2 regions of the Chromobacterium sp. FG89 genome follow, and region 2 is predicted to be linked to the other one. Evidence: riboswitches for the same ligand, from Rfam matches in the RefSeq annotation. Region 2 holds a riboswitch; the other holds the start of a gene.
The links. A riboswitch is a leader RNA that binds a small molecule or an ion and turns the genes downstream of it on or off. The one in region 2 is predicted to bind glycine.
Positions count from the first base shown of each region.

Region 1: another riboswitch for glycine. It lies ahead of gcvT (glycine cleavage system aminomethyltransferase GcvT); the one in region 2 lies ahead of ACODRW_RS18290 (trimeric intracellular cation channel family protein).

Region 1 is NZ_JBMDIQ010000018.1:69,135-83,704, reverse strand. It holds gene ACODRW_RS17350 (protein-glutamate methylesterase/protein-glutamine glutaminase) at 65-1,138, shown strand; gene cheD (chemoreceptor glutamine deamidase CheD) at 1,135-1,743, shown strand; gene fdxA (ferredoxin FdxA) at 1,847-2,170, opposite strand; gene gluQRS (tRNA glutamyl-Q(34) synthetase GluQRS) at 2,308-3,195, shown strand; gene ACODRW_RS17330 (amino acid permease) at 3,619-4,959, shown strand; gene ACODRW_RS17325 (M15 family metallopeptidase) at 5,101-5,853, shown strand; gene ACODRW_RS17320 (dihydroxyacetone kinase family protein) at 5,897-7,579, opposite strand; glycine riboswitch at 7,825-7,916, shown strand; glycine riboswitch at 7,931-8,027, shown strand; gene gcvT (glycine cleavage system aminomethyltransferase GcvT) at 8,069-9,157, shown strand; gene gcvH (glycine cleavage system protein GcvH) at 9,231-9,617, shown strand; gene gcvP (aminomethyl-transferring glycine dehydrogenase) at 9,741-12,593, shown strand; gene ACODRW_RS17300 (EAL domain-containing protein) at 12,770-14,570, shown strand, end outside.
Region 2 is NZ_JBMDIQ010000020.1:25,813-40,382, reverse strand. It holds gene ACODRW_RS18330 (HAD family hydrolase) at 115-1,176, opposite strand; gene ACODRW_RS18325 (dipeptidase) at 1,431-2,399, opposite strand; gene ACODRW_RS18320 (sarcosine oxidase subunit gamma) at 2,616-3,308, opposite strand; gene ACODRW_RS18315 (sarcosine oxidase subunit alpha family protein) at 3,301-6,318, opposite strand; gene ACODRW_RS18310 (sarcosine oxidase subunit delta) at 6,315-6,611, opposite strand; gene ACODRW_RS18305 (sarcosine oxidase subunit beta family protein) at 6,623-7,876, opposite strand; gene purU (formyltetrahydrofolate deformylase) at 8,107-8,973, shown strand; gene ACODRW_RS18295 (DUF3141 domain-containing protein) at 9,068-11,611, shown strand; glycine riboswitch at 11,748-11,834, shown strand; glycine riboswitch at 11,836-12,018, shown strand; gene ACODRW_RS18290 (trimeric intracellular cation channel family protein) at 12,218-12,952, shown strand; gene ACODRW_RS18285 (LuxR C-terminal-related transcriptional regulator) at 12,987-13,772, opposite strand; gene ACODRW_RS18280 (aldehyde dehydrogenase) at 13,938-14,570, shown strand, end outside.

The DNA of each region.
Region 1 (14,570 bases), on a different contig from region 2:
GTGCGTCCGGCCGTCGCGCTGCGGCGCGAGTTTATGAGCCTTGTTTATCGATCCGGGAGCGTGGATGGCGCTGGAAAAGAAAATTCGGGTAATCGTGGTGGACGACTCGGCCCTGATCCGCAATCTGCTGACCTCCATCATCGACGAAGCGCCGGACATGGAAGTGGTGGCCACCGCCTCCGATCCGCTGATCGCGCGCGAGCGCATCCGCGCGCTGGATCCGGACGTGATCACGCTGGACGTTGAAATGCCGCGGATGGACGGCCTGGAGTTCCTGCGCCGGCTGATGCGGCTGCGGCCGACGCCGGTGCTGATGATCTCCTCGCTGACGCAGCAGGGTTCGGAGGCGACGCTGACGGCGCTGGAGCTGGGCGCCATCGACTTTCTGTCCAAGCCGGCGCACGATATCGCCAGGCGCATGGGCGATTACGCCGATGAGATCCGGGACAAGATACGGGCCGCGGCCGCGGCCAGGGTGCGGGCGCCGCATCGTTTTCATCGCCCGGCCGATGTTCCGCCGCCGGCGCCGCCCTTGGGTGCCGGCGCGCAGCAGGCGGTGTTGTTCATCGGCGCCTCCACCGGCGGCACCGAGGCGATCCGCGCGCTGCTGAGCGGCCTGCCCGCGACATGCCCGCCCATCTTGGTGGTTCAACATATGCCCGAGCATTTCACCGCCAGCTTCGCCGCGCGCTTGAACGCCAGCTGTCCGATGCGGGTGAAGGAGGCGGAGGCGGGCGAGCCGGTGCGGCAGGGCGTGGCCTATATCGCGCCGGGCGATTGGCATATGCGGGTGCAGGCCGCCGCGGACGGTTTTCGCATCGAATTGGATCAGAGCGACAAAGTGAACCGGCACCGGCCGTCGGTGGACGTGCTGTTCGACTCCGCCGCGCGCTGCCTGGGCAAGCGCGCCATCGGCGTGATCCTGACCGGCATGGGGCGGGACGGCGCGGACGGCCTGCGCAGGATGCGCGACGCCGGCGCGGTCACCTTCGGTCAGAACGAGGCCAGTTGCGTGGTGTACGGCATGCCGCGGGAAGCGATGAAGGCCGGCGGCGTGCAACAGGAGTGGCCGCTGGACGCGCTGCCCTCCAAAATCATGGCCTGCCTGTACGGCAAGGCGGAAAAGGCGATGTTATGAAGAACGGCGCGGTGCATTTCAGCAGCCATTCGTATTTCGACAAGCATTTTCAAAGCCAGGCGGTGAAGGTGTTTCCCGGCGGCTTCTACGTCACCGGCCAGCCGCAGCTGCTGGTGACCTTGTTGGGCTCCTGCGTGGCCGTATGCATGCTGGACCGGACAGCCAATGTGGCCGGCATGAACCATTTCCTGTTGCCCGAGGGCAGCATCGAGGTGGGCGAGGGTGCGTCCGCCGCCCGTTTCGGCGTGCACGCGATGGAGTTGATGATTACCGAAATGCAGAAACTGGGCGCGATGCGCCATCGGATGGAAGCCAAGGTCTTCGGCGGCGGCAATGTGCTGGAGGGCATGTCGGTGATGAACGTGGGCGAGCGCAATCGCCGCTTCATCCACGGCTACCTGGATGCGGAAAGGATTCCCATTCTGGCCGAGGACCTGTTGGGCGACTGCGCGCGCAAAGTGTATTTCTTCACCGACAGCGGCAAGGTGTTGGTCAAGAAGCTCAAGCGCAGCCGCAGCCTGATCAGCGAGGAGACCCGCTATCGTCAGCAGGTGATGCAGCCGGAGGTGGCCGGCAAGTCCGGCGATATCGAGCTGTTTATCTGATGCGGCTCAACGTCCGCCGCGCGTCGTGAGACGCAATGCGCTTGCCTTCCTCGTTTCCAAGCGTTTCGCCCGGTCTCGCGCTTAGCGAGACCGGGCGAGCTTCTCAGCGCTCCAGGTGTTGCAGCTTGCCTTCGACTTCCGCCCAGTCCTCATGGTCCGGCAGCGGGTCCTTCTTCTCCGTGATGGTGGGCCAGAGCCTGGACAATTCGGCGTTGAGCGCGACGAAACCCTCTTGTCCCGGCGGAACGTCGTCTTCCGCGTAGATCGCGTTCACCGGGCATTCCGCCACGCATAGCGTGCAATCGATGCATTCCTCGGGGTCGATCGCCAGAAAATTGGGGCCTTCGTGAAAGCAGTCCACCGGGCAGACATCGACGCAATCGGTGTATTTGCATTTGATGCAGGCATCGGTTACAACGTAGGCCATGTTCAGCTCCTTGGTCGTCGAAAGCCGGCCGGCGCCGTTTGGCGCGGCGGCGGGGCGATGATTCGAGCGTATCAGTCAACATTATTAGCCAGAAATTCCCTTCACAACGCATTGCCGCCGTAAATTTCCTATCCGTCATGAACTCTTCTCGCTATCGCGGGCGTTTTGCCCCCAGTCCCACCGGCTTGCTGCACGCCGGCTCCTTGTGCACCGCCGTCGGCAGTTATCTGGAGGCGCGCGCGCGCGGCGGCGAGTGGCTGCTGCGGATGGAGGATCTGGACCCGCCGCGCGAGGTGGCCGGGGCCGCCGACGCCATCCTGCGCACGCTGGACGCCTATGGCTTCGAATGGGACGGCGAAGTGGTGTATCAAAGCCGTCGCCACGAGCTGTATCGTCAGGCGCTGGAGCAGTTGATCGCCTCCGGCCACGCCTATCCGTGCAATTGCACGCGTAAGGAGATCGCCAAGACCGCGCGGCGCGGCCTGGACGGCTACGTCTATCCCGGCCATTGTCGGCGGCGGCGTCCGGAAGAGGGCGGCCGCGCCTGGCGCTTGCGGGCGGCGCCCGGCGACACCGTGGTGGCGGACCGCCTGCAAGGGCCCTACCGTCAGAATCTGACGGCCGACATCGGCGATTTCGTCTTGCTGCGCGCGGACGGCTTTTGGGCCTATCAATTGGCCGTGGTGGTGGACGACGCGGAACAAGGGGTGAACGATGTGGTGCGCGGCGCCGACCTGCTGGTATCCACGCCGCGCCAAGTCGCGGTGCAGCAGGCGCTGGGCATGGCGACGCCGGGTTATTGTCATCTGCCGGTGCTGGTCAACGCCGCGGGGGAGAAGCTGTCCAAGCAGACGCTGGCGCCGGCGGTGGCGGCCGAGGACGCCGCCGCGGCCTTGCGCCTGGCCTTAAGCCGCCTGGGGCATGTTCCGCCGGAGGAGTGCGGCGGCCTGGCCGAGTTGTGGCAGTGGGCGCGAGCGCATTGGTCGCTGGCGCGCGTGCCGGTCGGACCGGTGCTTGCCGGCTGAATTGCGCCGTTTTATGCCAAAATTATGCGTTTGACGTCTTTTTTTCCATCCCGGCTGGCCTATATTGGCATCTGCGCACGCGCTTGTTGCGCATCATCGGCCGCGGCAAGCGGGTCGCCATCGTCTTCTCCTTGATATGCGGAAAATGCGACATGTTTTTATGTCGAATTTGTGTTCTAATGCCGCCTTTTTTTCATGCGCGCGCACTGGCGCAAAGTCCCGCTTCAGTTGACTCCGGTCAAGCGGTTTGAAGAAAGCATGCCCAGCTTGCGGGCGAGGCCCTCTATCATGGGCGCTTTTTCAGCCGTATCAGTCTGAATGCGAACGGAACTGGCCAGGCCAATTCCGCCGGCGCCATCGCATGAACGTAAACATGCGCGCGCGGCGCGCCCGTCAATCGGCAGGCCCGATGGAGACCAAGCCTTGAGCAATACCAATTTAGACAGCAAGACCAAGACCCGGGCGCTGGGCGTATGGATGTGCACCGCCTTGGTGGTGGGCAATATGATCGGCTCCGGCGTGTTCCTGCTGCCCGCGTCGCTGGCGCCGTTCGGCGGCGTGTCGATGATAGGCTGGCTGCTCACCGCCGCCGGCGCGATCTGCCTGGCCTTGGTGTTTGCCCGGCTGGCGGCCATCCTGCCCAAGGAAGGCGGGCCGTACGCCTATATTCACGAAGCCTTCGGCGGTTTCGCCGGCTTCTGGATCGCCTGGGGCTACTGGATTGCGCTGTGGGCCGGCAATGCGGCCCTGGCGGTGGCCGCCACCAGCTATATGCAGGTATTCGTTCCGGCGCTGGGCCACAATAATGTGTTGGCCGGCGTGTTCGCCATCAGCCTGATCTGGATCGTCACCTGGATCAACAGCCGCGGCGCGCGCAGTTCCGGCCTGGTGGCGGTGACGACCACCTTGCTCAAGCTGTTGCCGCTGGCCGCCGTCACTTTCATCGGCTTTTTCCACATGCAGCCGGACAATATCGTGTTCAACCCTCACGACAAGCCGCTGCTCAGTTCGGTGTCCGCCACCATGGCGCTGACCCTGTGGGCCTTTCTGGGGCTGGAATCGGCGTCGGTGCCGGCAGGCGACGTGATCGAGCCGGAAAAAAACATTCCGCGCGCCACGGTGCTGGGCACCCTGATCGCCACCGTGCTCTACATCCTGTCCACGGTGGCCTTGATGGGCTTGATGCCGCCGGCGATGCTGGCCGCCTCCCAGGCGCCCTTCGCCGACGCCGCCCGGCTGATGTGGGGCGATTGGGGCTATTACCTGGTGGGTTTCGGCGCCATCGTGTCCTGCTTCGGCGCGCTCAACGGCTGGAGCCTGATGCAGGCGCACGTGCCGGCCGCGGCCGCGCACGACGGTCTGTTTCCCCGCCGTTTCGCCCAGATGAACCGCGAGGGCGTGCCCATTTTCGGCCTGCTGCTGTCCAGCGGGCTGGTGACGGTGCTGATGGCGATGAAGTACGCCGGCGGCGACGGCGGCGTCAAGATTTTCGAGTTCATCATCCTGCTGGCCACCGCCACCACTTTGCTGCCCTACGCCTTTTGCTCGATGGCCTTGCTCGCCATCATGCTGATGCGCCCCCAGCAGTTCCAGCGCAAGGACTTCCTGGCGCCGCTGTGCTTCGCCGGCGTGGGTTTCGCCTATTCGGTCTGGGCCTTGTACGGCTCCGGCGCCGACATCGTGATGTGGGGCATGATTCTGCTGCTGCTGGGCTTGCCGGTCTATGTCTGGCAGGTGAAGGAGCGTTACGCCGATCCTTCATGAAGGAGAGGCAATGTCGGATCCCAAACGCGGCTTAGGCCGCGTTTTCTTTTTGCGCAAGCCTATCGTCATGAGTAAACGGGCTTGCCTATGCCGCCGGCTGGTGGCCTACTAGGGCGCTTTGCTTTCAGACCGGGAGTTGCCATGAGGATAAGCGCCGCCGATCACGCGCTCGTCGACATCGATTTCACCTATCCGCTGCCGGACGCGCAGACGCTGGCGCGGATGCGGGCGGAGAACGCGCCCTGCGCGCTTGAGCGCGCGGACGGCCTGTTTCCGGAAAACAGCTATTACCGCGCCGGCCGCAAAGGCTGCGCCGAAGGCATGTCGGCGCGGTCCTTTGTCGCGAGCCGCTTGCGCGAGACGGCGGCGCGGCTGGCGCCGGAGTACGGTTTGCTGCTGTTCGACGCCTACCGCAGCCGCGAAACCCAGGCGGATCTGTTTCAGATGGTGCTGGACGATGTGCGCGCCGCGCACCCGGACTGGGACGCGGCGGCGGTGGAGCGGCAGGCGCGACTGTTCGCCGCCCACCCGGACGACACCGCCCGTTTCGCGGTGTTGCCGCACAATTCCGGCGGCGCCGTGGACCTGGCGATCTGCCGGATGGACACGGGCGAGATCTGCGATTTCGGCACGGCCTTCGATGCGGCGGAGCCGGCGTCGCGCACCGATTTCTTCGAAGCGCCGCATGATCCGGCCCTGGGTTTTTCCTCCGAGCGCTGGCTGACGGTGCGTCACAATCGCCGCGTCTTGTTCAATCTGATGAAGCAGGCCGGTTTCAGCAATTATGCCGAGGAATGGTGGCATTACGATCTGGGCGACTGCCTGTGGGGGCAGGCGCTGGGCGTGGATTGGATCTATCCGTCGATGGAGGCCGAGCCGGAGAGACCGGCCTGATCGCCAGGGCCGCCGCGGGGGCGCGGCGGCCCATGGCCTGGCGCTAGCCGGTCAGCGCCTTCAACCAGACCAGCGCGGCGCTGGCACCCGCGTCCGGCACGCCCAGCGCCCGTTCGCCCAGATAGCTGGCCCGGCCCAGGCGCGGCCGCATGGAGGCGGTTGCCGCGCAGCCGCGCTCCGCCGCTGTCAGCGCCGAACGCCAGGCCGTCTCTGGAGTCTGTCCGGCGTCCAGGGCGGAGGCGAAAGCGTCGGCGGCGGGGGACAAGGCGTCCAGCATGGTGCGGTCGCCCACTTGCGCGCCGCCCAGTTCCGCGACGGCGGCGACGCCGTCCAGAAAGGCGGCCGCCCAGTCCTTCGGGGTGGGCGGGGTCGTCGTGTCCAGCCGCCGCGCCGCGCGCAGCAGGGCGGTGGAGTAGAAAGGCCCGGAACTGCCGGCGATGGCTTGGCGCAAGGCCTGGCCGACCGCGCGCAGCGCCGTGGCGGGGTCGCTCCATGCGCTGTCGGGCAAGGCCCGGATCGCGGCCGCGCCGCGCTGCATGCTGACGCCCAGATCGCCGTCCCCGGCCGCGCCGTCCAGTTCGGTCAACAGCGGCTCGGCGGCGTCCAGCGCGTCGGCCGCGGCCCAGGCCGCGGTGCGCAAACGGGGATCGGCCGCGGCGGCCGAGGGCGTGAAAGCGTCGCGCGGCGGCGCGGCGCGCAGCTGGCGTTGCGCCGGCAGACGGCCTGAGCCGGGCCAAGCCGGCGCCAGGGTGGTTTGATCCAGCCAGTTGAGGCGCTGTTCGTCCAGCGCCATCAGGGACAAGGAGCAGCCGGGCATTTCCAGCGCGGTCATGAAGTTGCCGCTCCAGGCGCGTTCCACCTGTAGGCCGCGCAGGCGCAGATGAGCCAGCGCGGCGCGGGCGACGATGGCCAGCTCCATCGGCGGCGTGCCGCCCAGGCCGTTGACCAGCAGCGCCACCCTGTGTCCCGAGCGCCAGCCGCGGTCTTGCAAGATGGCATCCAGCAGCGTTGCGCACAAATCGGCGGCCGATGGCGTCGCCACGCGGCGCACGCCGGCTTCGCCGTGTATGCCCAGGCCCAGTTCCGCCTCCCCGCTGTCCAGTTGAAAACCGGGGAGGCCGGTGGCCGGCACCGTGCAGGCGCCCAGGCCCACGCCCATGGTGGCCACTTGTTCCGCAGCCTGCCGCGCAGCGGCGGCGACCTCGGCCAGGCCGGCGCCGGAGGCGGCCGCCGCGCCGGCGATCTTGTGCACCAGCACCGTGCCGGCGATGCCGCGCCTGCGCGCCGGCTCCACGGTGTCGCGAAGCGCCACGTCGTCGGCCACCACCACGCTGTCGACGGCGATGCCCTCGGCGCGGGCCAGTTCCGCCGCCAGGCCGAAGTTGAGCCGGTCGCCGGTGTAGTTCTTGACGATGAGCAGCACGCCCTTGGGGCCGGCGACGGCGCGGATCGCCGCCAGCACGGTGTCTACGCTGGGCGAGGTGAACACGTCGCCCACCGCGGCGGCGTCCAGCATGCCGTGGCCGATGTAGCCGGCGTGGGCCGGTTCGTGGCCGCTGCCGCCGCCGGAAATCAGCGCCACCTTGTCGCGCAGGCCGCCGGCGGGAAGGTCCGCCCGCAGCAAGACGTTTTCTTCCTCGAGCAGCGCCAGGCCGGGCAGGGTGTCGGCCAGGCCTTCCAGCATCTCCCGCGCCACATGGCGCGGATCGTTGATCAGTTTTCGCATCGCGGTTTCCTTTCCAGATCGGATAGAGATCGTGCTTGGTCAAGATGGATGTCATCTTACGATCAGCGCCGGCGCAATGGGGTGGTCATCTATTTTTTGATCGATAAGGAAATGAAATATGTTCGTAATCGATCTTAAACGAAGCAATGCCGGTTCAATGTTTTGCGATTTCGAATATTTTAAGTCATTGTTTAAGTTGAAGATAAACACGGCTTGCCAAGCCCCGGCCCAGCAACCATAATCTGGCTCGTCATGCAGGAGAGAGTGGCCGTCCGCGCCACCGCCGAAGGCGCAAGCGCACCCGCAATCGCTCAGGCAAAAGGACTGCATCATCGGACTGGCCGCAGCCAGTTCGCCGAATCTGGAGAGCGGCATCCGCGGATGCCCACCGAAGGGGCTAACGGCCGCAAGGCCGGAAAATCTCAGGTGCAGGGACAGAGGGGTGTAGGGAATAGAGCAACACTACACGCTTTTGCTAAGGACGCACCGATGACGGCCCCGAAACGCACCCCCCTGTTTGAATCCCATATCGCCGCCGGCGCCAAGATGGTCGATTTCGCCGGCTGGGAAATGCCCATCCATTACGGCTCCCAACTCAAGGAACATGAGATCGTGCGCAGCGACGCCGGCATGTTCGACGTTTCCCATATGACGGTGCTGGACATCAGCGGCCCGGACGCCAAAGTCTGGCTGCAGCGCTTGATCGCCAACGACGTGGCCAAGCTCGGCTTCGAAGGCAAGGCGCTGTATTCCGGCATGCTCACCCCCGACGGCACCGTGGTGGACGATCTGATCGTCTATCTGACCTCCTACGGCTACCGCATGGTGATCAACGCCGGCACCACCGACAAGGACCTGGCCTGGATGGAAGGGCGCAAGGCGGATTTCGACGTGGACATCAAGGTGCGCCGCGATCTGTCCATCCTGGCGGTGCAGGGCCCGCAGGCCATCGCCAAGGTCTGCGCGGTCAAGCCCGAGCTCGCCGACGTTATCCAGGCCTTGAAGCCCTTCCAAGGCCAGCCCGCCGGCGATTGGTTCTACGCCCGCACCGGCTACACCGGGGAAGACGGCCTGGAGGTGATGCTGCCTGGCGTCGAGGCCGCGGCCTTCTTCCAGCAACTGCAGGCCGCCGGCGTGGCGCCGATCGGTCTGGGCGCGCGCGACACCCTGCGCCTGGAAGCCGGCATGAATCTCTACGGCCACGATATGGATGAAACCGTTTCCCCGCTGGAGGCCGGCATGGGTTGGACCATCGCCTGGGAACCGGCGGAGCGCGATTTCATCGGCCGCAAGGCGCTGGAGGCGCAGAAAGCCGCCGGCCTGAAAACCAGGCAAGTGGGCCTGGTGCTGGAAGGCCGCGGCGTGCTGCGCGAAGGCCTGAAAGTGGTGGTGGAAGGCGTAGGCGAGGGCGTGATCACCAGCGGCACCTTCTCGCCCACCCTCAAACACTCCATCGCGATCGCGCGCGTGCCGGCCGGCACCGGCGATACGGCGCTGGTGGACCTGCGCGGAACCTTGACCGAGGTGCGCGTGGTCAAAATGCCGTTCGTGCGCAACGGCAAAAAAGTTTTCGCCTGAGCGGCGTGCTTGGGCAGGCCGCGCGACGCGGCCGGGAATATCGTTTAAGACCTGGATTTGACTGGAGACACTCATGAGCAACATCCCCGCCGAACTCAAATACGTTGAAAGCCACGAATGGCTGCGCCTGGAAGCCGACGGCTCCGTGACCGTGGGCATTACCGAGCACGCGCAGGAACTGCTGGGCGACATCGTTTTCGTCGAATTGCCGAAAGTGGGCGCCAAGCTCGCCAAGGAAGAGCAGGCCGGCGTGGTGGAGTCGGTGAAAGCCGCTTCCGACATCTACTGTCCGATTGCCGGCGAAGTGCTGGCCATCAACGAGGAACTGGAAGCCGAACCGGAACTGGCCAACGGCGAGCCCTACGGCGCCGGCTGGTTCTTCAAGATCAAGCCGGCGGATCCGGCGGACCTGGACGCCCTGATGGACGCCGCCGCCTACGCCAAGGAAATTGGCGCCTGATGGTGAAAACCGCCTCGCAGTCCTAATCGACCGCGAGGCGTTTTTTTCGCCCGGATATCCAGCAACACCCGATTGGCCGCGCAAGCCGCGGCGCGGACGGCAAGCACAGAAGGCCCCGTACTCATGTCTCTCTCCGAACTTTTCAACCGCAAAGAATTCATCTCCCGCCACATCGGCCCGTCCGACGCCGAGCGCGAGCAAATGTTGGCCGCCATCGGCGTGGCCTCCATCGATGAACTGGTGGCGCAGACGCTGCCGGCCGACATTCACCTGAACCGCAAGCTGGAGCTGCCGGATCCGATGCCGGAAGCCGAGGCGCTGGCCGCGCTGAAGGCCGTCGCCGCCAAGAACGTGGTCAATAAATCCTTCATCGGCCAGGGCTATTACCCGGTGCTGACTCCGACGGTGATCCTGCGCAATCTGCTGGAAAACCCGGGCTGGTACACCGCTTACACTCCGTATCAGGCCGAGATCGCCCAGGGCCGTCTCGAAGCCTTGCTGAACTTCCAGCAAATGGTGATAGACCTGACCGGTCTGGAACTGGCCAACGCCTCCTTGCTGGACGAGGCCACCGCCGCCGCCGAGGCGATGGCGATGGCGCGCCGCGTGTCCAAGGCCAAGTCCGGCCAGTTCTTCGTAGACAGCCGCGTGCTGCCGCAAACCCTGGACGTGATGCGGACCCGCGCCAAGTACTTCGGCTTCGAGCTGGTGCAGGGCCATCCGGAAGAGGCGGGCAAGGGCGAATACTTCGGCGCCTTGTTCCAATATCCGGGCGAAGCCGGCGATCTGATCGACCTGACCCCGCACATCGCCGCGGTCAAGGCCAAGGGCGCGGTGGCGGTGGTGGCCGCCGACATCATGGCCTTGGTGGCGTTGAAATCGCCGGGCGAGATGGGCGCGGACGTGGCCATCGGCAATACCCAGCGCTTCGGCGTGCCCATGGGCTTCGGCGGCCCGCACGCCGCTTACTTCGCCTTCAAGGACGAGATGAAGCGCTCTGCGCCGGGCCGCATCATCGGCGTGTCGGTGGACGCCAAGGGCAAGACCGCGCTGCGCATGGCGCTGCAGACCCGCGAGCAGCATATCCGCCGCGAAAAGGCCAACTCCAATATCTGCACCAGCCAGGTGCTGCTGGCCAATATCGCCGGCATGTACGCGGTGTACCACGGTCCGGAAGGCGTCAAGCGCATCGCCGCCCGCATTCACCGCCTGGCGGCCATTTTCGCCCACGCGGTCAAGGCCGCCGGCGGCAAGCTGGTGTTCGACCGCTTCTTCGACACGGTGCAGGTTGAGGCGCCCAAGGCCGAGGCGGTGTATCAGGCGGCGCTGGCCGCCGGCTACAATCTGCGCCGCGCCGGCGGCAATGTGCTGGGCGTCGCCTTCCACGAGGCGGCCAGCGAGGCCGATCTGGCTCGTCTGATCGAAATCTTCACCGGCAAGAGCGCCGACATCGCCGCGCTGGACGCCGCGGCCGCCGACGCGATTCCGGCCGGACTGAAGCGTGAATCCGCCTTCATGAGCCACCCGGTGTTCAACACCCATCATAGCGAGCACGAGATGCTGCGCTATATGAAGAAGCTGGAAAGCCGCGATCTGGCGATGAATCATTCGATGATCTCGCTGGGCAGCTGCACCATGAAGCTCAACGCCACCAGCGAAATGATCCCGATCACCTGGCCGGAGTTCGCCAATATGCATCCGTTCGCCCCGCGCGAACAGACGGTGGGCTATCTGGAAATGATCGCCGGCCTGGAAACGCAGCTGCGCGCGATCACCGGTTTCGACATCATTTCGATGCAGCCCAATTCCGGCGCCCAGGGCGAGTACGCCGGCCTGCTGGCGATCAGCCGTTACCATGAGTCGCGCGGCGACGGCCAACGCAATATCTGCCTGATTCCGCGCTCCGCCCACGGCACCAACCCGGCCACCGCGCAGATGATGAATATGCAGGTGGTGGTGGTGGATTGCGACGAGGCCGGCAACGTCGACGTCGCGGATCTGAAAGCCAAGGCCGAGCAGCATTCGGCTCAGCTGGCGGCGCTGATGATCACCTATCCGTCCACCCACGGCGTGTTCGAGCAGCCTATCCGCGAAATCTGCGCGATCATCCATCAGCACGGCGGCCAAGTGTATATGGACGGCGCCAACCTCAACGCCCAGGTGGGCTTGTGCCGTCCGGCCGACATCGGCGCCGACGTGTCGCACATGAACCTGCACAAGACCTTCTGCATCCCGCACGGCGGCGGCGGCCCGGGCATGGGCCCCATTGGCCTGAAAGCGCATCTGGCGCCCTTCATCGCCAACCACGTGGTGGCCTCGGTGCCCACCGCCCAGCCGGGCCAGACCGCGGTGTCGGCGGCGCCGTTCGGCTCCGCCTCCATCCTGCCCATCTCCTATATGTATATCGCGATGATGGGCGCGGAAGGCATGAAGCAGGCCACGGAGAACGCCTTGCTGTCCGCCAACTACGTGGCGACGCGGCTGGCCGAGCATTTCCCGGTGCTGTACACCGGTGCCAACGGCCGGGTGGCTCATGAGTGCATCATCGATCTGCGTCCGCTCAAGGCCGCCAGCGGCGTGACCGAAGTGGACGTGGCCAAGCGGCTGATGGATTACGGCTTCCACGCGCCGACCATGAGCTTCCCGGTGCCGGGCACGCTGATGATTGAGCCGACTGAGTCCGAGCCCAAGGTTGAGCTGGATCGCTTCATCGCGGCGATGGCGGCTATCCGTCGGGAAATCGACCAGGTGCAGAACGGCGTGTGGCCGGCGGACAACAATCCCTTGTGCAACGCGCCGCACAGCAAGGCCGACATCGCCGGCGACTGGCAGCGTCCGTACAGCCGCGAAACCGGTCTTTTCCCGCTGGACTATGTGCTGGAAAACAAGTTCTGGCCCAGCGTCAACCGCATCGACGACGTATACGGCGACCGCAATCTGGTGTGCAGCTGCCCGTCCACCGACAGCTACGCCTGATCCGCGCAGGCGGACGCCAAACCACCCCGGCCCTGGCCGGGGTTTTTTTACGCGTCGACGCGTCGATACGGCACTGGAGTTGAGTGGATATACGAATATCATATTTAATGAGGAATATGACGGCAGTCTTGCCGCCCTTGATCCGCGAACCCCACCGATAGGAGGCTGCGTTGGCGTTGAACGCGCAGGTTGCGATTGCCGCACCGGATTTCCAGCTGCTGTTCGAACGGGCCCCCGGCCTGTATTTAGTGCTGGATACCGATTTCAACGTCATCGCCGCCAGCGATATTTATCTGCAGACGACCTTGACCCGGCGCGAGTCCATCCTGGGGCGCAATCTGTTCGACATCTTTCCGGTCAATCCCGCCGAGCCGGAAGGCGAGGGCTCGCGCAATCTGCGCATTTCTTTGCAGCGCGTGCTGGCCACCGGGGTCGAGGACAGCATGGCGATGCAGAAATACGATATCCCGCGGCCGGACGGCAGTTTCGAAGAGCGCTATTGGAGTCCGACCAACTGGCCGGTGAAGCGCGCAGACGGCAGCGTGGCCTGCATCATTCACAGCGCGCAGGACGTCAGCGAGTTCGTGCGCCTGAAACGGAGCCAGCCGCAGCAGAGTCAGCCGGCGGAATGGCGGGCAATGGACGCGGCGGCGCTAGAAGCGGAAATGGTGAACCAGCATGCGCAAATCGCCCGGGCCAACACCGATCTGAAGGAATCCAATAACGAGCTGGCCCGCTTGAATCAGCAGATGCGCGAGCTGGATCAGATGAAGACCCGCTTCTTCGCCAATGTCAGCCATGAGTTGCGCACGCCGCTGACTCTGATTCTGGGTCAGGTAGAACGCTTTTTGACAGGCCAGGCCGAGCCGGAGGAGAGCCCCAATCTGCTGATGATCCAGCGGCAGGCGCGCATGTTGCTGCAGCAGGTCAACGATTTGCTGGACGTGGCCAAGCTGGACGCGGGGGAACTGAAGCTGCGCTACGCGCAGCTGGACCTGGCCGAGCTGGTGCGTCACGTGGCCTCTTATTTTACTTCGCTGGCCAGCGACCGGCATATCGACTATCAAGTGGCGGCGCCGAAAACGGCGTCGGCGCAGGTGGACGCGATCAAATTGCAGCGCGTATTGCTGAACCTGCTGTCCAATGCCTTCAAGTTCACGCCGGACGGCGGCCGCATTCAGATTGCGCTGGAGCTGAGAGGAAGCCAGGCCGGCATCCGGGTGCAGGACAACGGGCCCGGCGTGCCGGCCGAGATGCGCGACAAGGTGTTCGAGCGCTTCGTGCAAGTGGAGGACGGCGATTACGGCCGGCACGGCGGCACCGGGCTTGGCCTCGCTATCGTCAAAGAATTCATCGAACTGCACCATGGCAAGGTGAGCTTGTTCGCCGCGGAGGGCGGCGGCGCCTTGTTCCGCCTCAGCCTGCCTCTGTTGGCGCCGGCGGGTGCGCCGATAGAGTCGGAAGACTTGCGTCTGGACGATTTGCTGGCCGGCGGCGCGGTGCCCGCGCCCGCGTCGCCGCAGGCCGAGGGGGGCGCCGCACCGGACAAGGGCGCCCAGGCGTTGGTGCTGCTGGTGGAGGACAACATCGATATGAGCGCCTTCATCGCCGGCGCGCTGGGCAAGCATTATCGGGTGATGACGGCGCCGGAGGGCGGCCGCGGCCTGCGTTTGGCGCAGAGCGAGCAGCCGGACCTGATCATCAGCGATCTGATGATGCCGGGAATGGGCGGAGAAGAGTTTGTGTCGGCTTTGCGCGGCAACCGCCAGACCGAGGACATCCCGGTGGTGATGCTGTCGGCGCGCGCCGACGATTCGCTGCGGCTGCGTATGCTGCAGAACAGCGTGCAGGAGTTCTTGTTCAAGCCGTTTTCGGTGGCGGAGCTGCTGGCGCGGGTGGGGCGCTTGATCGGCGAGCGCCGCCGCTCGGCGATGCGCTTGAAGCAGGCGCTGTACGCAGCGGAACAAATCGCCTGGG
Region 2 (14,570 bases):
TGGTCCAGCGTCTCTACGAGGTTTTGTTAGCGGCGCTAAAGCGGTTCAAGGTCTGATACAAGCTTGCCAGCGGCGTGAGAATGCCCATGCGCCCCATTCCGCGTCTTCCAGCGCTTATTGAATCTGCTCCGGCTTCACCACCAGCCAGTTGCGGTCCGCCGTCGCCGGCAGGCCCAGCTTGCGCTGCTGCCTGGCCGCTTCCCGGCTCCAGTTGCGGATCCGATCCCAATAGCCCGCTTTGCGGTCTACCCAGAGCCGCAAGCCGCCCTTGGCCGTGTCGATGCCGTTCAGCAGCATGTAGCCATCGGACTGCGGCGTGTCGCCGGCCACCAGCACCGGCTTGCGCCATTGGTCTATCCAGCCCAGGATGGTCCCGGCCTTGCCCTCGTACCAGGTCATCGGGTTCATCAGATAGGGGGTCAGTTCCAGGTCCAGATTGCGTTCCGGCTCATAGCCGCCGCGCTTGATCTGCAAACGCGAGGTGGTCAGCGCGCCGTTCGTTCGGTCTTTCAGCAGCAGGTTGACACCCAGCACGTTTTGCGGCGGCGCCCGGTAGCCGTAGCGCGGATCGCTGGCCACCATGCGCACCAGTTCTTCGCTGGCCGCGGTCATCACATAGACGGCGATGCCGTTCTCCTGCAGCTTGGCGTACAGCTCGACCATGCCGGTGAACACGCGCGGCGCCGGCACGCTGCCCTCCACCGGCTTGCCCTGATGGAAGTACCTGACCGGCACCGGAGCGCCGCTGGCCATCAGCGCGTCCACCTGGGTCTTGAGTTGGCGCAGCGTCAGTCCGGAAAACACCTGCGCCGCCCAGGGGTAGCAGATCAGTTCGTCTATCTCGCACAGCCGCAGATAGTAGCTGTACAGGCTTTCCGGCCGGTCCGGCTCGTCGCGGAAGGGGATCAGCTTCAAGGATGGGTCCAGCCGCTCGCGGCTCAGCAAGCCCTTGGCCTCCATATAAGGCAGCAGCGCTTCTTCCAGATCGTAGCGATAGCTGGTGTTGTCCATGTCGAACACCGCGTATTCGCCCTTATGGGCATTGGCCTTGATCATGGCGTTCAGCCGTTCCGCGATCTTGGGCGGCCAGTGCTTCAGCTCGGTCTCCGCCGCCGCCGGCTGGGTCCAAAGCGCGGCCGACAACAGCAAAGCCCCCAATACTTTAACTTGCTTCATAAGTCCTCCTGAATATGCTTCGGATGCGGCGGGCCCGCCTTGGAACCTGTTCAAAGTCTGCTGCGCTTAGTGCAGCGTTGCACGGTGAGTACCAGCTCAAAATGCTCATGTACCACGTGTACATTCCGCTTTTTCGCTTGTTTTCGCCTTGTCTCGCCCTTGCTCGCGAGACTTTGAACGGCTCTTTAAGAAATACCCATGCGCCGCTTGCGCGCGAGGAGGCTCAACGCGGGATCAGGGCTGTGGCCGGGGGGCTAAGCCCCCCATACCTCGCCGAACACCCGCAACCAGTTCTCGCCCAGCACTTTGCGGATCTTGCGCTCAGGCCAGCCGGCCCGCTGCATCGCCGCGGTCAGATTGGGCGTTTCGCCTATGGTGCGAATGCCTTCCGGGTTGAGGATGGTGCCGAAATCGGTCAGCCGGCGATACCGGCCTTTGTCGTGGGTGATCCAGTCGAAGAAGCCCTGATCGTAGCCCTGGGTGAAGTCGGTGCCGTAGCCGACGCAGTCTTCGCCCACCAGCGCGATCACGTAATCCATCGCTTCCACGTAGTCGTCCACGGTGGCTTCGATGCCGCGGCGCAGAAAGGGCGGAAACATGGTGACGCCGATGAAGCCGCCGTGATCGGCGATGAAGCGCAGCTCCTCGTCGCTCTTGTTGCGCGGATGCGGCTTGAGGCCCGAGGGCAGGCAATGGGAGTAACAGACCGGCTTTTTCGATTCCAGAACGGCTTCGCGCGAAGTCAGGCCGCCCACATGGGACAGGTCCACCATGATGCCGACGCGGTTCATTTCCGCAATGACTTCGCGGCCGAAGCCGGACAGGCCGCCGTCGCGTTCGTAACAGCCGGTGCCGATCAGGTTTTGCGTGTTGTAGCACAGCTGCACCACGCGCACGCCCATGTCGGCGAAGGCTTCGATGGACTCCAGCCTGTCCTCGAAGGCATGGGCGTTCTGAAAACCCAGGATGACGCCGGTGCGCCCCTCCGCCTTGGCGCGGCGGATATCCTCGACGCCGCGCACCAGGGTCAAAAGGTCGCCGTGCTCGCGGATCAGCCCTTTCATCTCGGCGATATTGTTCACGGTGTCCTGAAAGCCCTCCCACACCGACACGGTGCAATTGGCGGCGCTCAAGCCGCCGCGGCGCATGTCCTCGAACACCGGCCGCGCCCATTTGGCGATGATCAGTCCGTCTATCACCAGCGCGTCTGCGTGCAAATCCATTGCCATCTCCTTCTAGCTTGTCCACGCCTCGGTCCAACTATCCCGCCGCAGCGCCGCGAACCTTGAATAACTTCCAAGAGCCTGTTTACGATCTCGCGAGCTAAGGTGAGACAAGGCGAAAACGAGCGAAAAAGCGGAATGTACTCGTGGTACATGAGCATTTTGAGCTCGGTTTCAACGCCGTATCGCCGACGCGCAGCAGAACGTAAACAGGTTCTAAGAGCTCTCGCTCAGGACCGCCGCCGACGCCGGCCGCGCCAGTTGCGCCCACAGCGGATGGCCGGCGTCCTCCGGCAGCTCGCACACCGCGAAGCCGTAAGGCCGGGCCGCGCGCCGCAACAGCAGCCAGACGTAGTCGGCAAAGCTGCGGCGGCACACCACGAACACGCCGTCGCCGTCCAGGCGCAGCACTTGGACCGCCGCCTTGCCCAGCAAGGTGCCGACGCCCTGGCCGGGACGCAGCGCTTCGAAATCGTAGCCGCCCAGATGGCGCAGCACGGCCAGGTGCGGCTCGCCGCACAGGTAGACGGCGGTGAAGCCGCCGCTGACGTCCAGCGCCTGGGCGAACAGGCGCTGCTCGGCGAAGCCCCGCTCCAGCGCCGGCAGCCAGCCGGCCAGGCGCTGGCGGCGGCTGATCAGCAGCCATTCGTCCGGCGACAGCCACAGCAGCGCGCCGCCCTCCCCCTGGCTCAAGGTCTTGGGCCGGCGCGGCGGCTCCAGCCCGGTGATCCGCGCCGTCAGCTCGAAAAACCCGGCCTCGGCGCCGTCGCCGCGCAGCAGCGCGTAGCCCAGATTGGGCGCTTCATTGCCCCAGACGCGGCCGTCGGCGCGGCGCGCTTCGGCCGCTTCCGGCAAATCCAGATGCCGCAAGGGCGATTCCAGCACAGGCTTGAATGTGGATTCAGACATGCTGACGCTCTCCTTCCTTGTCGACGAAGACCGCGGACGCCACCCGCGCCGGCGCGCTATGGCCCTGCCACCACACATGCACGGTGTCGCCTTCGCGGCGGACGCCGTCCTTCAACACCGCCATGGCGATGGAGCGGCCCAGGCATTCGCTGTGGTAGCTGGAGGTGACATGGCCCTGCATCGCCGCCGGCGCGGCGTCCTTGCCGTCGTTGAGGATTTGCGCGCCTTCCGGCAACACCAGCCGCGGGTCCTCCGTCAGCAGGCCCACCAACTGCTTGCGGCCCGCGCCGGCGGTGTCGGCGCGCAGCAAGGAGCGGCGGCCGAGGAAGCTGAACGGCTTTTTCATGCCCACCGCCCAGCCCATGGCCAGATCGTTGGGGCTCATCGAGCCGTCGCTGTCCTGGCCGACGATGATGAAGCCCTTCTCGGCGCGCAAGACGTGCATGGCCTCGGTGCCGTAGGGCGTGATGCCGAACTCGGCCCCGGCCCGCATCGCCTCCTCCCACAAATAACGGCCGTAGCCGGCGTCCACATTGATCTCGTAAGCCAGTTCGCCGGAGAAACTGATGCGGAACACCCGCGCCGGCACGCCGGCCACGGTGCCGACGCGGCCCTCCATGAACCGGAAGGCCTGAGGGTCGAGATCAATATCCGTGCACAGCTTGCGCAGCACCTCCCGGCTTTGCGGGCCCACCAGCGCCGTGGTGGCCCAATGATCGGTGATGGAGCTGAAACGCACCTTGAGTTCCGGCCATTCGGTCTGGTGCCAGCGCTCCAGCCAGCTGTAAACCCGGGCCGCGCCGCCGGTGGTGGTGGTCATGTGGAAATGGTCGTCCGCCAGGCAGGCGGTGACGCCGTCATCCATCACCATGCCGTTTTCGTCCAGCATCAGCCCGTAGCGGCATTTGCCCGGCTCCAGCTTGCTCCAGGCGTTGCTGTAGACGCGGCCCAGAAACTCGCGCGCGTCCGGGCCGCGCACATCGATCTTGCCCAGAGTGGAGGCGTCCATCACCGCCACTCCCTGGCGGGCGGCGCGGCATTCGCGGCGCACCGCCGCGTGCAGGTCCTCGCCCGGCTGCGGGAAATACCAGGGCCGCAGCCACTGCCCCACCAGCTCGTATTCGGCGCCGCGCGCGGTATGGCTGTCGTGCATGGCGGTGTAGCGGCGCGGGTCGAAGGTCTCGCCGACATGGGCGCCGGCCAGCGCGCCGAAGCTGACCGGGGTGTAGGCCGGCCGATAGGTGGTGGTGCCCACCTCGGCGATGGGCTTGCCCAGCGCCTCGGCGGCGATGGCGAAGCCGTTGACGTTGGACAGCTTGCCCTGATCGGTGCCGAAGCCCAGCGCGGTGTAGCGCTTGACGTGCTCGATGGAGCGGTAGTTTTCGCGCACCGCCAGATGGATGTCGGCGGCGGCCACGTCGTTCTGGAAATCGACGAAGGCCTTGGCGCCGACGCCTTCGCGCCGCCCGTCCGGCAAGCGGAAGATTTCACGCGGCGCGGCCACCTCCTCCGCCTCCACCCGCGGCGCGGCGCCCAGACCGCGCTGGCTTCCCCAGCCAAGCTGGGCCAGCATGGCGGCATGGCATTGGGCCAGGGCCTCGCCCAGCTCCCAGCGCCCGGTGACCGCGCCCACGCAGACGACGCCGGGCCGGCCCGCGTCCGGGCAAACGAAGGACAGACGGTCCGGACGCCACAGCGGACGGCCGCCGTTGTGGCAGAACAGATGCACGGTGGCGCTGAGCCCGCCGGAGGAGAGCACGCCGTCCAGCTCCAGCCGCGGCCCCTTGCCGGCCACGCTCCGGCCATCCGCGGCCAGCTTCACCAAGTCCGCGCCGCTGACGCCGGCGCCGCCGTTCACCCGGGCGATGCCGTAACCGGCCAGCAACTCCACGCCGGCATTCTGCGCGGCGCGGCTGCGCCAGGCCGCCGCGCCGGCTGGGCGAGCATCGGCCAGCGTCACCGCCGCCCCGGCCAAGGCCAGCTCCAGCGCCGCGTCGTAGGCGGCGTCGTTCTGGGTCTGCAGCAGCAGCCGGCGCCCCACCGCCACGCCGTAACGGTTCAGATAACTGTGGCCGGCGGCGGCGGTCATCACCCCGGGCAGATCGTTGTTGCCGAACACCAGCGGCCGTTCGATGGCGCCGCTGGCCAAGACCAGTTGGCCCGCGCGTATCTTGTGCAGGCGCTGGCGCGGCCGGGCCGGATCGCGCTCCGACGGCGGCAGGTGGTCCTGCAACAACTCCACCGCCAAGGCCAGATTGCCCTCATGCAAGGCGAAGACGGTGGCGCGCGGCAAGCGCTGGACATTGGGCAGCGCCGCCAGCTCCTGCAAGCGCTGCTGCGTCCAGTCCATCGCCTCCAGACCGTCGATGCGCAGCCGGCGCTCGCTCAGCAGCCAGCCGCCCATCTCCGCCTGTTCGTCCAGCAGCAGCGTTTTCAGGCCGGCGCGCCCCGCCAGCGTGGCCGCCCACAAGCCGGCCGCGCCGCCGCCCACCACCAGCAGGTCCACATGGTGGTGCAGATGATCGTAATGCTCCGGGTCCGGCAGCCGCGGCGCTTGGCCGTAACCGGCGGCTTCGCGGATGCGGCGCTCGTAAAACGGCCAGGCTCCCGCCGGCTGCATGAAGGTCTTGTAATAAAAACCCGGCGGCATGAAACGCTCCAGCCGGCCCAGCGCGCCCTTGAGCCGCATGCCCCAGGATGCGTCCCCCAAGCCGCTGAAGGCCTGCAAGCCTTGATACAGCTCCACTTGGGTGGCTTTGAGATCCGGCGTGCTCAAGGCGCCGCTTTCCAGCTGGATCAAGGCGTTGGGCTCTTCCGCGCCAAACCCGACGATGCCGCGCGGCCGGCCGTACTTGAAGCTGCGGCCCAATAGCCGCACGCCGTTGGCCAGCAGCGCCGAGGCCAGGGTGTCGCCGGCGAAGCCGTGATAGGCCGCGCGGTCCAGGGTGAAGGCCAGCGGCCGATTGCGGTCGATGCGCTCGCCGGGACGATGGATGCGATAGCCGCTCACGTCTGATCCTCCTGCAAATAACGGGCCTTGCCCTCGGCCAGCGTCCAGCTGCCGGCGACCTCGTAGCTGACGGTGTGACGCCGGACGGCGAACACCTTGCGGCAGCCGGCGGCGTGCTGCCATTGCTCCCAATGCCAGCCGCGCGGGTTCTTGCGGCAGAACAGGTAATCGCCCCAGGCCTCGTCGTCCACCTGCTCCGGCGCCGCCGGGCGGACGATGAAGGCCTCCCCGGCGTAGTCGAACTCCTCCTCTTCCCGCGCCTCCCCGCAATGCGGGCAATGAATCAGCAGCATCGGCGTCTCCCTCAATGCGCCACGGCGGCGGCGCCGTGTTCGTCTATCAAGCGGCCGGAGGCGAAGCGCTCCAGCGAAAAAGCCGCGTTCAGCGGATGCGGCTGGTCATGAGCGATGGTGTGAGCGAATACGTGGCCGGAGCCCGGCGTGGCCTTGAAGCCGCCGGTGCCCCAGCCGCAGTTGAAATACAGGCCCTGGATCCGGGTCTTGCCGATGATGGGGCAGGCGTCCGGCGACACGTCCACGATGCCGCCCCACTGCCGGTTCATCCGCAGCCGCGAGAAGGACGGAAACAGCTCGACGATGGCCGCCGCCGTGTGCTCGATCACATGCGGGCTACCGCGCTGGCCGTAACCCAGATAGCTATCTATGCCCGCGCCTATCACCAGTTCGCCCTTGTCCGACTGGCTGATGTAGCCGTGCACCGCGCCGGACATCACCACCGTGTCCAGGCAGGGTTTCAGCGATTCGGACACAAAGGCCTGCAAGGGATGGCTTTCCAGCGGCAGCCGCAAGCCGGCCATCCGCGCCAGCGTGGAACTGTTGCCGGCGGCCACGCAGCCCACCTTGTCGGCGCGGATCTCGCCGCGCCCGGTTCGCACCCCGCGTACCCGGCCGCCCTCGATCAACAAGCCGGTCACCTCGCATTCCTCGATGATGTCCACGCCCAATTCGCTGGCGGCGCGGGCGAAGCCCCAGGCCACCGCGTCATGGCGCGCCACCCCGCCGCGCGGCTGATAGCTGGCGCCCAGGATCGGATAGCGGACGTCGCCGCCGATGGCGATCAAGGGCACCCGCTCCTTGATCTCGCGCGGGGACAGCACCTCGGCGTCCACGCCGTTGAGCAGGTTGGCGTTGACCCGGCGCTCGATGTCGCGCATGTCCTCCAGGCTGTGGCCCAGGTTCATCACTCCGCGCTGGCTGAACATCACATTGAAGTTCAGTTCCTGGGACAGGCCCTCCCACAGCTTGAGCGCGTGCTCGTACAGCTGCGAAGACTCGTCCCACAGATAGTTGGAACGGATGATGGTTGTGTTGCGCGCGGTGTTGCCGCCGCCCAGATAGCCTTTTTCCAGCACCGCCACCTTGCGGACGCCGTACATGCGGGCCAGGTAATAGGCGGTGGCCAGGCCGTGGCCGCCGCCGCCGACGATGATGACGTCGTAGCTGCTTTCCGGCTGCGGACTGCGCCAGGCCGGCTGCCAGCCCTGGTGATGCCCAAGCCCGTGCCGGATCAGGCTCCACAGCGAATATCGGTTTGCCATCTGCGCTCCCGCCGCCGGGCCGCCATGGGCCCGCGCCGCTGCTGTCGAGGTTGAGGAAGGCCTCATTCTCAGGGCGACGCAGACGGCGCATTTGGCTGGAAAGGACGGCCTCTTGCCCGCACGCGACACGGCGATGTCCAAAATCCACGCAAAGCGGACGCATGGCGGACAGCGCGCGCGCGGGACAAGGCCTAGATTGGCCCGTGCCGCCCCACAAACAGGACACGCCAATGACCTCAGACGCCCCCTCCTACGTGCTCAGCTTCGCCTGCCGCAGCGCCTCCGGCCAGGTGGCCGGCTTCTCCGCCTTGCTGGAGCAGCAAGGCTGCTATATCGATGAACTGGCGGTGTTCGACGACGCCCGCAGCCGGCGCTTCTTCGTGCGCTGCGTCTTCCACCCGGAGCGGCCGGACTTCGCCCCGGAACGGCTGGCCGACGGCATGGCGCGGATGAGCGGCCACTATCAAGACCTGCAATGGCGGCTGCACGACCGGCGCCAGCGCGCGCGGGTGCTGATCATGGTGTCCAAACTGGACCACTGCCTGAACGATTTGCTCTATCGCCAGAAGATGGGCGATCTGGACATGACGGTGGCCGCCGTCGTCTCCAATCACCGCGACCTCGCCCCCATCGCCGAGGCCTACGGCCTGCCCTTCCACCATCTGCCGCTCACCCCGGACAACAAGCCGCGCCAGGAAGCCGCGCTGCTGGCGCTGATGGAGGACAGCCGGGCGGAACTGCTGGTGCTGGCCCGCTATATGCAGGTGCTCTCCAGCGCCGCCGCCGCAAAACTGGCCGGCCGCGCCATCAATATCCATCACTCCTTCCTGCCCGGCTTCAAGGGGGCGCGGCCGTATCAGCAGGCGCACGAGCGCGGCGTCAAACTGATAGGCGCCACCGCCCACTACATCACCGACGATCTGGACGAAGGCCCGATCATCGAACAAGTGGTGGAACGGGTGGACCACGCCTACAGCCCGGAGCAATTGCAGGCCGCCGGCCGCGACATGGAGTGCCAGGCGCTGGCGCGCGCGGTGCGCAGCCACTTGGAGCGGCGCGTCTTCATCACCGAGCGGCGCACTGTGGTGTTGCGCTGACAGTTGTTCGCCTGGCAGGAACTTTGTCTATTGCAACGCAACAAAAGCAGGGTACAGTAGCCAGTTATCCGTCATACCAACCAAGAGGTGCCGTATGTGGTCGCAAACAGCCGTCTGGTCCAAGCTCTTCTCCTCCAACCCGGTCGCCGACTACTGGCGCGACGCCTGCGAGCGCAGCATCCTCTACTGGGACGTGCTGCATGACCGCGGCGCGGACTATCTGCAACACGTGCAAAGCGGCAAGCCGCCTGTCTTGGTGTTCGACTACAAAATCATCCTGGACGGCCGCAGCCTGCCGGACCCTGCCAACTACGCGCTAGCCGCCATCCTGCCGCCGGCCGGCTGCCCGGCCACCAATCCGGCGCTGCGCCCCTTCGTGGTGATAGACCCGCGCGCCGGCCACGGCCCCGGCATCGGCGGCTTCAAGATGGACAGCGAAATCGGCATCGCGCTGCAACAGGGCCACCCCTGCTACTTCATCATGTTCTTCCCCCAGCCGGTGCCCAGCCAGACCATAGAAAGCGTCAGCCGCGCCGAATACGTCTTCCTCGGCAAGGTCAGGGAACTGCATCCGGACAGCGACGGCAAGCCCTTCGTCATCGGCAACTGCCAGGGCGGCTGGGCGCTGGCCATGCTGGCCTCGGTGGCGCCGGAGCTGTGCGGCCCCATCCTGCTGGCCGGCACCCCGCTGTCCTACTGGGCCGGCGTCACCGGCAAATACCCGATGCGCTACTCCGGCGGCATGCTGGGCGGCACCTGGACCGCCTCCCTGGCCGGCGATCTGGGCAACGGCAAGTTCGACGGCGCCCATCTGGTCAACAACTTTGAAAAGCTGGACCCGGCCAACACCCTGTGGAAGAAGCCCTACAATCTGTACGCCAAGGTGGACACCGAGCGCGAACGCTATCTGGGCTTTGAACGCTGGTGGGGCGGCCACTACCTGCTGAACAAGCAGGAAATGGAATGGATTTCCCAGCAGCTCTTCGTGGGCAACCACCTGGTGGAAGGCAAGATCGTCAGCAGCGACCAGCACCGCGTGGACATGCGCAACATCCGCTCCCCCATCATCGTGTTCGCCTCCTGGGGCGACAACATCACCCCGCCGCAACAGGCGCTGAACTGGATACCGGACCTGTACGACAACGCGGAAGACATCCGCGACAACGAACAAACCATCATTTACTGCCTGCACAACAAGGTGGGCCACCTGGGCATCTTCGTCTCCGCCGGCATCGCCAACCGCGAGCACAGCGAGTTCGCCAGCGCGCTGGACCTGATCGACGTGCTGGCCCCCGGCCTGTACGAGGCCGTCATCGAAGACGTGGCCCCCAACACCCCCGGCCAGGAATACATCAAGGGCCGCTACATCATCCGTTTCGAAGCCCGCGAAGTGGCCGACATCCTGGCGCTGGACGACGGCCGCGAAGACGAACGCGCCTTTGAAGCGGTGCGCCGCGTCTCCGAAATCAACCAGGGCATTTACAACCGCTTCGTTTCCCCGGCCGTGCGCGCCGTCAGCAACGAAGCCAGCGCCCAATGGCTGCGCCAGCTCAACCCGGCGCGGCTGGAACGCACGCTGATCTCCCCGCTCAATCCCTGGCTCGGCTGGCTCAAACCCGCCGCGGAATACGTGCGCGCCCACCGCCGGCCGGTGAGCGCGGACAACCCCTTGTGGCGGTTGCAAGAACAGTGGTCTAGCTGGATGACGCAAAGCCTGGACCGCTACCGCGACCTGCGCGACGCCGCCACCGAACACTGCTTCAAAGCCGTGTACGAATCCCCGTGGCTGGCCTCCGTCGTGGGCGTGCAGCCCGCGCGCGAAGCCCGCGCCGCCCGCTGCGACAGCTGGAACAAACAGGAAAGGCTGCAACTCAAGCGCCAGGTGCTGGACCCCGCTTACGAAAGCGGCTCCCTGGCCGACGGCTTCGTGCGCTTGCTCACCTATGTGGCGATTGGCCGCGGCATCATAGACGAGCGCCCGTTCAACGCCATCCGCCGCATCATGCGCGACATCCGCCACGAATACCCGCTGACCCTGATGGAGCTGAAAGACATCGCCCGCAAGCAGGTTTTCCTGGTGCGGCTGGACGAAGCCCGCGCGCTGGCCGGCCTGCCCAAGCTGCTGCCGGAAGAACACCGCCGCCGCCAGGCCTGGCAGCTGGCGCATGAACTGCTGGCGCTCAGCGGCGACATCGCCCCGGAACAACAGCTCAGGCTGGACCAAGCGGCCCACGCGCTGCAACTGGACACCCGCGCGCCGGCGGCGCCGGCCATCCTGCCGCCCGCCGAGCCGGCCATAGCGGCAGCCTCAACCGTTCCCGCCGCGGCCCCCGCCGCCAAGGCCAGCGCGCCCGCCAAGAAAGCGGCGCCGCCGCGCAAGCCGGCCGCCAAAGCCCCGGCCAAGCCCACCGCCGGCAAGCCCAGCGCCGCTGCCGCCAAACCCGCTCCGGCCGCCAAACCCGCCAGCAGCACACCGGCCGCGGCCAAGCCGGCGCCCGGCAAACCCCCGGCGGCCAAAACCGCCAAAGCGCCAGCGGGCAAAGCCAGCGTGGCCAAAGCCCCCGCAGCCAAAACCCCGGCCGCGCGCAAACCCGCCGCCGGCAAGGACGCGGCCAAGCCCAAAACGCCGAGCAACTAAGCATCAGCCAGCGCAAAAACGCCCGGACAGCCAAACCGCCGTCCGGGCGTTTTCATGTTGATACCGCACTGCAACATTTTTGCCTCGCCCCATGTATACAGTCGTTGACTGAACAATACAGCAAACGCTAATATCCTTGCCTGCTGCGGGAGAGAGGGGCATGCGCCCCCGCCGAAGACGCAAACTCCCATAATCGCTCAGGCAACAGTACCGCAGCCCATGGATACCAGCCGATTGGAGAGAGGCCCTAAGCGCCCGTTCATCATCTGCTACGCTTCAGCGAGAGCGCGTCGGATGATGTGACCGGCCCTTAGCCGCCCACCGAAGGGGCAAGTGACACCCGGCAAGGCCCGCACACAGGCCGCGCCCGTCATCTAACTCTCAGGTAAAAGGACAAGGGGAGAGGCAATGCCGGCAGCGCCGCGCCCATGCGCGGCCCGCCGGCCGTGCTCAGAACGTGCTCACGATCTCGCGAGCAAGGACGAGACAAGGCGAAAACAGCTGAGAAAGCGGAATGTACACGTGGTACATGAGCATTTCGAAGCGGGTTTCAACGCCGTATCGTCGCAGCGCAGCAGATCGTGCACCAGCTCTCAAGGAAAACCCGTGTTCGAAACGCTTGCCCAGGCTGCGCGCCACCTGGCATGGCCCGCCCATTGCCAACCCATTTTCCCACCCGGCTTCGCCGCTCACCTCGGCGCCAGCCTGTTTGACCATTGCAACTACATGCTTACCCTGATCTATCTGATCGCCATCACCGCGGAAGCGATGACCGGCGCGTTGGCGGCCGGCCGCCGCAATATGGACATCTTCGGCGTTACCGTCATCGCCTTCCTCACCGCCCTGGGCGGCGGCACCGTGCGCGACATCGTGCTGGGCCGCTACCCGATAGGCTGGACCCAACACCCGGAATACGTCGGCCTGGTCATCGCCGGCGGCCTGGCCGCCGTGTTCGTGGCCCGCTATATGAAACGCCTGAGCCGCGTCTTCCTGGTGCTGGACGCGCTGGGCCTGATCGCCTTCACCATCATAGGTTGCGGCGTGGCCCAGTCCATGGACTACCACCCGGTGGTGGTGGTGATGGCCGGCATGATCACCGGCATTGCCGGCGGCATCCTGCGCGACGTGCTGTGCAACCGCGTGCCGGTGGTCTTCCGCCAGGAGCTGTACGCCAGCGTCTCCTTCGCCGTGGCCCTGCTCTACCTGGGCCTGATCAAGCTGGGCGTGCCGCACGATCTCAACGTGCTGGCCAGCTTCGCCGTCGGCCTCGCCATCCGCCTGGCCGCCATCTGGCGCGAATGGCGGCTGCCGGTGTTCATGTATCGGCACGACCTGCATTAACTAACCCTAACTGTTTCACCGCTGCGCTGCGGCATCAGGCTTGAATCCCCGCCAGCAGCAGGAACAAGGCCGCCTGGCTGGACACGCCCAGCTTGGCGTACAGATGGCGGCGGTGCACCTTGGCGGTTTCCAGCGAAATGCCCAGCTCGCGCGCCACGCCCTTGGTGGAGTGGCCGCCGAGTATCAGCAGCGCCACCTCCACCTCCCGCTTGGTCAACGGCGAGGAGCCCTGCGCGCGCAGCGCCTCCTCCAGTTCCCGGCGGCTCTGCCTGCCCGTCCTGGCCGCCGGCTGACGCAGCCCTTCGTCCAGACGCGCGGCCAGCCGCGACAAGGGCAGCAACCAGGGCGCGAACAGATTGCAAACGCCCAGTTCCTGCTCGCTGAAGCGGCGTTTGCTGCCCAGCGACAGAGACAGCACGCCCTCCGGCAACACTTGCAGAAACTGGATTTCATCCGCCACCACATTGCGCGAAAAGTAACGGCGAAAGTACTCCGTCTCCCGGAAACGGTCCGGCGCCACCTCGTCCAGCCGGTACACGCCGGCGGCCGGGCGCTTCAGCGCAAAACCGTAAAACGGGTCCAACAGATACAGGCCGCGCCGGTAGTCGGCGAACAAATCGTCGGCGGCGTAATTGGCCGCGTGATCCGCCAGCACCCACGGCGGCGCCTCCTGGCGAAACAGCACCGCCACCCAGGTATCGAAACTCAGGCGTTCCCGTAGAAACGCGGCCAACCCTTGCCAAAAGGCCGCGTTGTCGACGCCGTCCAACAAGCGCCCCAATTGCTGGTGAAACACCAGATCCGCCACATTCAGCTGCATGCCAGCTACCCCGATCAGGTTAGTCCCGCCTTCCGCTCTAACGCTTTCGCGTGATGTCCGCCGCCAAGGGGACTGACTAGTATGGCTCCAGCCTGCGCGACAAGACCAGCCGTGATGTGAGCGCTTCCCCCACCCCGTCGCGCCGCCTGAACAGGAGTGATCGCCATGCCCATGCAGGATCTGGCCTACTGGCAAGACCGCGCCGCCGATTTGCGCTCGCCTTGCCTCGCCTTCATCAACGGCCGCTTCGTGCCCGCCGCCGACCGGCGCACCTTCACCGACACCAGCCCCATCCATGGCCGGCCCCTGGCCGAGATCGCCCGCTGCGGCGAGGCCGATGTCGAACGGGCGGCGCGGGCCGCCCGCGCCAGCTTCGAATCCGGCGTCTGGTCGCGCTGTCACCCGCGCCAGCGCAAGACCGTGCTGCAAAAACTGGCGGCGCTGATCCGCCGGCATGGCGACGAACTGGCGCTGCTGGACTGCCTGGACATCGGCAAGCCCATTGCCGATGCGCTCCATATCGATGTGCCGGGCGCCGCCGGCGTGTTCGACTGGTACGCCGAAGCCGCCGACAAGCTGTACGGCGAGGCCGCCCCCGGCGCCGACGACGCGCTGGCCCTGATCACCCGGGAACCGCTGGGCGTGGCGGCGGCGGTGATCCCATGGAATTTCCCGCTGGACATGGCCGCGTGGAAGCTGGCGCCGGCGCTGATGGCCGGCAATAGCGTGATCCTGAAGCCGGCCGAGCAATCGCCGCTGTCGGCCTTGCGCCTGGCCCAACTGGCCCAGGAAGCCGGC